2 regions of the Neobacillus sp. 114 genome follow, and region 2 is predicted to be linked to the other one. Evidence: riboswitches for the same ligand, from Rfam matches in the RefSeq annotation. Region 2 holds a riboswitch; the other holds the start of a gene.
The links. Region 2 has a riboswitch for thiamine pyrophosphate ahead of QNN06_RS20125 (thiamine phosphate synthase). Riboswitches for the same ligand answer to the same signal wherever they lie in the genome.
Positions count from the first base shown of each region.

Region 1: linked by a shared signal. The riboswitch ahead of QNN06_RS13600 (acetylornithine deacetylase) and the one ahead of QNN06_RS20125 (thiamine phosphate synthase) in region 2 are both predicted to bind thiamine pyrophosphate.

Region 1 covers NZ_CP126144.1:2,769,352-2,773,776, forward strand. The annotation lists gene thiM (hydroxyethylthiazole kinase) at 1-230, shown strand, start outside; gene thiD (bifunctional hydroxymethylpyrimidine kinase/phosphomethylpyrimidine kinase) at 230-1,042, shown strand; gene thiE (thiamine phosphate synthase) at 1,039-1,704, shown strand; gene thiW (energy coupling factor transporter S component ThiW) at 1,688-2,197, shown strand; TPP riboswitch at 2,198-2,302, shown strand; gene QNN06_RS13600 (acetylornithine deacetylase) at 2,376-3,665, shown strand; gene tenA (thiaminase II) at 3,671-4,342, shown strand; gene QNN06_RS13610 (ABC transporter ATP-binding protein) at 4,317-4,425, shown strand, end outside.
Region 2 covers NZ_CP126144.1:4,147,675-4,152,099, forward strand. The annotation lists gene QNN06_RS20105 (HD domain-containing protein) at 1-156, shown strand, start outside; gene QNN06_RS20110 (thiazole biosynthesis adenylyltransferase ThiF) at 237-1,256, opposite strand; gene QNN06_RS20115 (thiazole synthase) at 1,253-2,020, opposite strand; gene thiS (sulfur carrier protein ThiS) at 2,022-2,225, opposite strand; gene QNN06_RS20125 (thiamine phosphate synthase) at 2,237-2,833, opposite strand; TPP riboswitch at 2,984-3,093, opposite strand; gene QNN06_RS20130 (histidine kinase N-terminal domain-containing protein) at 3,309-4,415, shown strand.

The DNA.
Region 1 (4,425 bases), 1.4 Mb from region 2:
TGTTAACCTCCGTTATTGGTGCGTTTACCGGGGTAGAAAAAGATTTAATGCAGGCGTCTGTTGCTGCAGTCTCGATATACGGAATAGCCGCAGAAAAGGCGGCGGAACTAACGGTGGAATCAGGCCCAGGAAGCTTTCAAATCGAATTTTTGAACCAGCTTTCAAAGGTTGCTTCAGATGACATCAATCTTTACGCTTCCATAAAAAAATTAGCTGGAGGAGAGCAATAATGAAAATGGCGTTAACGATTGCAGGTTCCGATTCAGGCGGCGGGGCAGGAATTCAGGCGGACTTAAAAACGTTTCAGGAGTTAGAGGTTTTTGGCATGTCCGCATTAACCGCCGTTACTGTGCAAAATACATTAGGCGTCCATGGGGTTTATCCAATGACAGCCGAAGTTGTTATCGAACAGATGAAAGCCATCGGTGAGGACATGGGGACCGATGCGGTGAAAACGGGTATGTTATTTAATGCGGAAATTATCGAAGCTGTATCTGTTAATCTTACAAAATATCATTGGGATAATGTTGTTGTCGATCCTGTAATGATTGCCAAAGGCGGAGCTTCCTTGCTGCAGATGGAAGCAATTTCTGCGATGCAGAAATTTTTATTGCCGCTTGCCAAAATGGTTACCCCGAACATTCCCGAGGCTGAGGTTCTAACCGGGATGTCTATACGTACAGCGGAAGATAAGCGTGAAGCAGCAAAAAAATTACATGCCTTAGGGGTGCAGAACATTGTTCTGAAAGGCGGCCATGATGAAAACCCTTCAGAATCGATAGATCTCCTATTCGATGGAAAAGAATTCTATACTTTTACGAGTAAGCGAATTCCGACTAAGAACACACACGGCACTGGCTGCACTTTTTCAGCAGCGATTACCGCCGAACTGGCTAAGGGAGCAGATGTATATCAAGCGGTCATCAAGGCGAAGGATTTTATTCAGGCTGCAATTGAAGATGGAATTGCGATTGGTCAGGGACATGGGCCGACAAACCATGGTGCTTACCGGAAAAGAATCATGGAGATGGTCCAATCATGATAAACTTACGCGAAGCATTGAAAGTATATTTTATTATGGGAACAGCAAACTGCAGGAAGGACCCTGTTGAGGTATTGAAAGAAGCCATCGCCGGAGGAATTACCTTTTTTCAATTTCGGGAAAAAGGCAAAGAGGCTTTAATCGGGGAAGAAAAATATGCTCTTGCGAAAAAACTGCAAAGCCTATGCAAAGAACACAGAATTCCGTTTATCGTTAATGATGATATTGAACTAGCAATCAGGCTTAACGCAGATGGGGTTCATATCGGTCAGGAGGATGAACCGGCTGAAATAGTCAGGCGTCAAATTGGCAATAGTAAAATTCTTGGTGTATCCGTTCATACTCCTGAGGAAGCAGAAGGAGCACTTAGCGCCGGTGCCGATTATTTCGGAATTGGACCGGTATTTCCAACAAAAACGAAGGCCGATGAAAAGCCATCAAGAGGGACTGCACTTATCGAGGAACTGCGAAGCCAAGGAATTGCTGTACCAATCGTTGGAATTGGCGGGATTACAAGTGAAAATGCGGCAACTGTAGTGGAAGCCGGAGCTGATGGCGTTTCAGTTATAACCGCCATCAGCCTTGCCAATTCACCGCTCATAGCTGCAAAGGCTTTACGAAAAAGTGTAGGGGAGAGAGGAAATCATGAAAAAAACGTATAAGCTTACGTTAACAGCCATGATGATTGCGATGGGGACTCTTTCAAGTAATTTGGTCGTGATTCCGATTGGCTTTACAAAGGTTTTTCCAATGCAGCATTTTTTAAATGTCCTTTCTGGGGTACTGTTGGGCCCTTATTATGCCGTGGCCCAGGCCTTTTGTGTTTCCCTGCTTCGGAATATGATGGGGACGGGGTCGCTTTTTGCGTTTCCTGGAAGCATCTTCGGGGCGTTTCTAGCCGGACTATTATTTTGGAAAACTAGAAAAATCTACTTTGCTGTTATAGGAGAAGTTATTGGGACGGGTATTCTTGGAGCATTGCTTTCCTATCCTATTGCAACCCTAATCCTCGGGCAGAAAGCAACGCTATTCGGGTTTATCCCATTATTTATTTTTAGTTCCTTTGCCGGAGCACTGCTTGGATTTGTGATTTTAACGATTTTCTTAAGGAAGAAAGTGCCGCTTGGCGAGAAAAATATCACCGTAACTAAATAGGACCTTCACTGGGGGAAGCCTAAAAGGCTTGAGATGGGGCACGGCTCCGAACCCTTTGAACCTGAACTGGATGATCCCAGCGGAGGGAAGTGGAACGATCAAAACCCACTCTTACCTTTGCTATAAAGAGTGGGTTTTATTTTTTTAAAACCTAGAATGAATTTAGGAGGCTTTAGGAATGGTTGATCTGGAAAATTTAATAGAAACGATTGGACAAGAAGTGGAAGCTAGGGAAGCCGAACTGCTTAAACTTTTGAGCGACCTAATTGCGTTTCCGACTGAAAGTCCTCCGGCCCGCAATACAACGAGAATCCAGAAGTTTCTTAAAAGCTATTTAGGAAACTTGGGATTTCTAATCGATATGTGGGAAGTATATCCCGGGGATTCGAATGTGGTTGGAATTTTAAAGGGTGAATCCTCTGAGCAATATAATAGTTTAATTGTCAATGGACATGTGGATGTTGCTGAGGTTGGCGATGAGAAGGAATGGGGGTCTGCCCCGTTTTCTGCCAGAATCAAGGATCCTTATATTTATGGACGTGGCGTTGCCGATATGAAGGGAGGTATTGCCGCAGCTCTCATTGCAATAAAACTTTTAAAAGAGCTTGGGGTTCCGCTTAAAGGGGATTTGCAATTTCAGTCTGTTATCGGGGAAGAAGTTGGCGAAGCAGGAACGCTTGCTTGTTTGGAAAGGGGCTATTCTGCTGACTATGCAGTAGTAGTAGACACAAGCGATTTACATATCCAAGGGCAGGGCGGCGTCATAACCGGCTGGATAACAATTCAAAGCAAAGAAACCTATCATGATGGAATGAGAAGAAGGCTGATTCATGCCGGCGGAGGTGTCAATGGCGCCAGTGCGATTGAAAAAATGATGAAAATCATCGATGGTCTTCAAGAGCTTGAACGCCACTGGGCTGTAACAAAAAGCTACAAAGGTTTTCCATCAGGTATGAATACAATTAACCCTGCTGTGATTGAGGGCGGAAGGCATGCTGCGTTTGTTGCCGACCGCTGTGCCTTGTGGGTAACCGTTCATTTCTACCCAAATGAAGATTACGAAGAGATTATAAAGGAAATCGAGCAGCATATTGGTACAGTGGCAGCAGCGGATCCATGGCTTCGTGACAATCCACCGGAATTTGTTTGGGGCGGTAAATCCATGATAATCGATCGTGGTGAAATATTCCCTTCCTTAGAGCTTGATTTGGACCATTCCGGAACCCGAATGCTGGCAAGCTCCTTTGAAAAAACGCTTATGAAAAAGCCTGTACTAGATATGTCAACGACCGTAACAGATGCAGGCTGGCTTGGCCGGGCAGGAATTCCGACAGTTATTTTTGGACCGGGAAAACTAGAGGATGCCCATGCTGTTAATGAGAAGGTCGAGATTCGGCAATTGTTAGACTTTACAAAAGTGTTAGCACAATTTATTGCTGTCTGGTGTAACACAGAGAAGGAGGCGTAAAGCCAATGAAATTTTCAGAACGGCTTTTTGAAAAAGTTAACTGTATTTGGGAGAAAACACATGAGCACCCATTCGTAGTCGGGTTGGGACGTGGTGATCTCCCGGTCGAATCTTTTATTCGCTATATGAAGCAGGACTATGTGTTTCTTATTGACTATTCAAAGTTGTTTGCGTTTGGAACGGTGAAGGCAAGAAATGTCGGGACCATGGCGGCTTTTGCAAAGCTTTTAGACGAAACATTACATGGTGAAATGGACCTGCACCGCCAGTATGCAAAACGGTTTGGAATAACGGAACAGGATCTTGAAGGCACGGAACCTACTCCGATTAATTTAGCTTACACCCGCTACATGCTGAATGTGGCTCAAAATGGTTCCTTGGAGGAATTAATATCAAGCCTGCTGCCATGTATGTGGAGCTATTGGGAAATTGGCAAAACGCTAGCAGAAAACTATCAAAACTCTAGCAATCATCTATTATACGGCGACTGGGTCAAAATGTATTCTTCTGATGAATTTGGGTCCCTGGCTATCTGGCTAATAGATTTGCTAGACCAATTAACGGAAGGAAAACCAGAGCGAGAATTGGCGGTTTTAGAAGAGCATTTTCTCATTACATCCAGATTTGAGTATATGTTCTGGGACATGGTCTATGAGGGAGGAGATTGGCCTGTCTAATTCAACTATGTTACACATCGAAGATTTAACATATAGGTTTGATAGGGACGCTTGGCCGATTTTTCAACAGCTTTCGCTCGATT
Region 2 (4,425 bases):
ACCCCGTTACAAGAAATCGTCAAATTAGCCGATGAGATGGATGAGGAAGAAGGCGGAATGCATCATTATCGAAAAATGGATCGAGATAGAGCCATAAAAATGATTGAGCGGTTAGACGAAATGGTTGAGGAGGAATTGAAAAGCAGTGAGTTATAAAATAGAGAAAGGCGATGCTTTCCGAAAACATCGCCCTTCTTGATAAAGTTTTTCTTTAAATAGGTTCGCTTCACTACCATTTACCCCAAATATTTATGGTACAACGCTTTAGCTTCCGAAATATCCTTAGTTCCGTGAACTAATGCCCTTCCATCTTTAAAAATCACTAGTCGATGAGCATTCTCAGAATAGGATAGAAGGTACGGGTTTCTCTGTACAGCTCCAGTTTGTTTCGCCAATATTTTTTCTAACGCTTCCAGGTCGCGCACCATTGGAACGGAGGGACGTATTTGAACCGAATCCCTTCCACAAAGTACTGCCGTTTTTGTTTGATTTTCAAAGGATAAATAAGGGTACGAGCGCTGAGGTCCGCAAGAAGGACAATCCTTCTTCTTCAATTTGTCTACTTGAATGGCACTATATTGGTTTTTCCATAAATCAAAGGAAACAAGTTTGTTTCTTAATGAATCCATATCCCCAACCAAGATTTTCAATGCTTCACTTATTTGAAAGGAGACAACCATGTTTACGGCTGGACTAATTATTCCTGCCGTGTCACAGGTTAACCCTCCCAGAGGAACTGTTTCAAGCAAACAAGAAAGGCAAGGCGTTTTTCCAGGAATGATCGTGTAGGAAATGCCGTAGCTTCCTACACAAGCACCGTAAATCCAGGGAACTCCGACTTTTTGCGAGACATCATTTATTATCATTCTTGTTTCAAAATTATCCGTTGCATCCATCACCAGATCTGCTTCTTTTGCCCAGTCTTCAAGCTCTAGGGCTGAAGCATCTGCAATGATGGCCTCAATGTTCACAGAAGAGTTTATCGCTATTAACCGATTTTTGGCCGCGATCGCTTTTGGAATTCTATTTTTCGCATGTTCCTCTGTAAATAACTGCTGCCGCTGTATATTGGACCACTCGACATAATCACGATCCACAATGGTGAGTTTGCCAATCCCAGCACGGACAAGTGCTTCAGCACTTGCAGATCCAAGTGCTCCAACTCCAATGATGAGTACATGTTTATTGGAAATTTGCTGCTGACCATCTTTTCCTATTGGAGAAAACAACTCTTGCCTAGAGTATCGATTATTCACCTGATACTCATTCCTTCCTTAGGGCTGCTGGCTGTCGCATATCTCTTTTTCTCGATTCTGCCCGCTTCATAACCCAGCCTTCCCGCTTCAATCGCCAATTTCATCGCTTTTGCCATTTTAACCGGATCCTTTGCAGCTGAAACCGCAGTATTTAACAGCACCGCATCAGCTCCTAATTCCATTGCATAAGCAGAATCAGCAGGCGATCCGATACCAGCATCGACAATGACAGGAACTACGGCTTGTTCAATAATAAACTGGAGGTTTACCGGATTGATAATCCCTTGACCAGAACCAATTGGCGACGCCCCTGGCATGACAGCATGACAGCCTGCTTCTTGAAGTTTCCGGGCTAGCACCACATCGTCCGATGTATAAGGGAGTACAATAAAGCCTTCCTTCACCAATTCTTCGGTGGCCTTTAGCGTTTCAATCGGGTCAGGAAGTAACGTTTTATCACAGCCGATCACTTCCACTTTAATCATGTCGCATAAGCCTGAAGCTTTCGCTAACTTAGCGATTCGGACAGCCTCTGCAGCTGTTTTCGCTCCTGCTGTATTCGGCAGCAGCGTATATTTATTGGTTTCTAGCTGCTCCAAAAAATTCGGCTGGCTGGCTTCAAAAATATTCATCCGTCTAACTGCAAATGTAAGGATTTCTGCTTCGGACACTTCGACCGCTTGCTTTTGGATGTCGAAGCTTGGATACTTCCCCGTTCCCAGCAACAAACGAGAGTGAAAGGATAATGGACCAATTTTTAACATATCAACCGCCTCCAACAAAATGAACTATTTCAATTCGGTCTTTATCTGCTAATCTAGTACTTTGGTGTTCTAACTTGGATAATATTCCACCATTTACTTCTACTACCACAACCTTATCGTGGATTTTATAATGCTTGAGAACATCTGAGACAAATATGATATTGTCTGGTATTTGGGTCCACTCGCCATTTAAGGTTACCTTCATGTTCTTACCTCCTATACCGAAAAATTTTTCAATACTTTGATATAATCTTTAACGGCTAAAATGGGGTCACGCGCTTCTAATACACCAGACATGACAGCAATCCCGTTTGCCCCCGCCTTGATTACCTGCCCAGTATTCTCTGGTGTTATTCCGCCAATGGCAATCACCGGAATATCCAGTTGAGTGAGCCTTGTCAATTCCCCAAGCCCATTTGGGGGCTTGCCCGGTTTTGATTGGGAGGGAAAAACATGCCCGTATAGGAGGTAGTCAGCACCCTTCTCCTTTGCATTTTGTCCTTCCTCGTAGGAGTGAATCGAGGTCCCGACCCTAAGTTGAGGAAAATGTTCTTTTACACAGTCTGAATCTAAACTATGATAGGCTAATTGAACTCCAAGGGCCATTGCCACGATTGCAACATCTACCCGATCGTTAATCACGATTTTTGCTGGAGGGACGTTTACATTTGTTAAAAGTTCGACTGCTTGAAAAAGTTCCTTTGCTGATTTTTGTTTTTCCCGCAAGTGTAGCGCAGTTACAAATGGATGAATATCCTTTGCTATTTCAGCCAACTGGTCGACCGACATTTTGCCATTGGATATAAGATGCAACTCTTTTTCTTTTAGACTAGTAAAAATACAAGTCCCCCCCCTTTGAGTGGATTTCGCTGGTCTAAGGAAACGCAAAACAGGCAAACCAAAAAGCCACTTCCTTTTGTAAGAAAGTGGCCGAAATTTAGAAATAAAAATTTTGCTCTCCAAAAATCCCGTTGTCCACTTCCCTACGCTGGCATTAACCAGATCAGGTTCATAGAGTCCCGAAGTCACACTTCAATCTCAGCCTTTTCAAAAAGGCACCTCTAGCGGATTTGATTCATATTCATTTGAACATATTACCTTATATGGATTTATGTTAACACATTAATCAGAAAAGTCAAACATTTCAAGTTGAAATATTTACTCGTACGTTCATCAAATTGCTTCGAATTTTTTCTCATGTACACCCTATTTTGAGACACGAGAACCGTCCCCATGCATCAAACTTTTATGCTATAATCACTTTAATATAGTGGAAAGCAGGCTGTATATGGATAAAAAAGTAGGCCAATTTCTAATTGAGAATGAACAAAAGTTTATACATTTTTGGGAAGAGCAAATTATTGTCCATCATTACCGGGATAATCCAGAGCTAATATTACAGAACGGTCATTTAATGTACCATCTCATAACAAATTCTATGTTAAATGGATTCTCGGAAGAAGATGTTAAGTTATTGGCGCACAAAGTAGCCCGGGAACGGGTCAAGGGCAATATCAATATTGGGGAGTTTGTTTATAATGTTAATCTGGGTAGGAGTATTATTATTAAATACTTAAACCTTTCCGGACTCATGCCCGAAGATCTTCAGGCAATTATTAACTTGGTCAATAAACAGTTCGATTTATTCTGTTATTTTGCTGTTTCTAAGTACACCGAAATCAAAGATAAGAAACTTCAAGAACAAAATTTATTTATTTCCCAAACACATAAGGACCGACTGGCGATTCTTGGCCAAATGTCTTCGAGCTTTGTCCATGAATTTCGCAACCCGCTTACTTCCGTTATGGGCTTTATAAAACTATTAAAACACGAGCATCCCACTCTACCGTATTTAGATGTCGTCAGCCAAGAATTAGATCAACTTAAGTTCAGAATTACTCAGTTCCTTCATACATCAAAACTGAACATGCTGGCAGAAAGCCAGAATGAAGACATTACCATCCATTTATTAATAGAAGAAGTGCTTGAATTCCTATATCCAAGCATCGTCGATGGTAATGTCCAAATTCATACTAATATTGATGCTGATATTTGTATTACTGGCGATAGGAATGAGTTAAAACAAGTTTTTCTAAACCTGCTAATAAATGCAGTTGACGCTGTGTGTGAAGAAGAAAATCTGCGAAAAATTGATATCCAAACAAATATAGATGATCACCAAATCAAAATTCGTATTTCTAATAATGGCCCCACTATCGATCCTGAGGCAGTACAATTAATTTTCGAACCATTCTTCACTACTAAGAAACTAGGCACCGGTATCGGCTTATTCGTTTGTAAGAATATTGTTGAGAAACATCACGGTGAAATAGAATGTATATCAGATAATCACTTAACTACCTTTCAACTTACATTTCCTATTAAACAGAATTAGAATTCAAAGC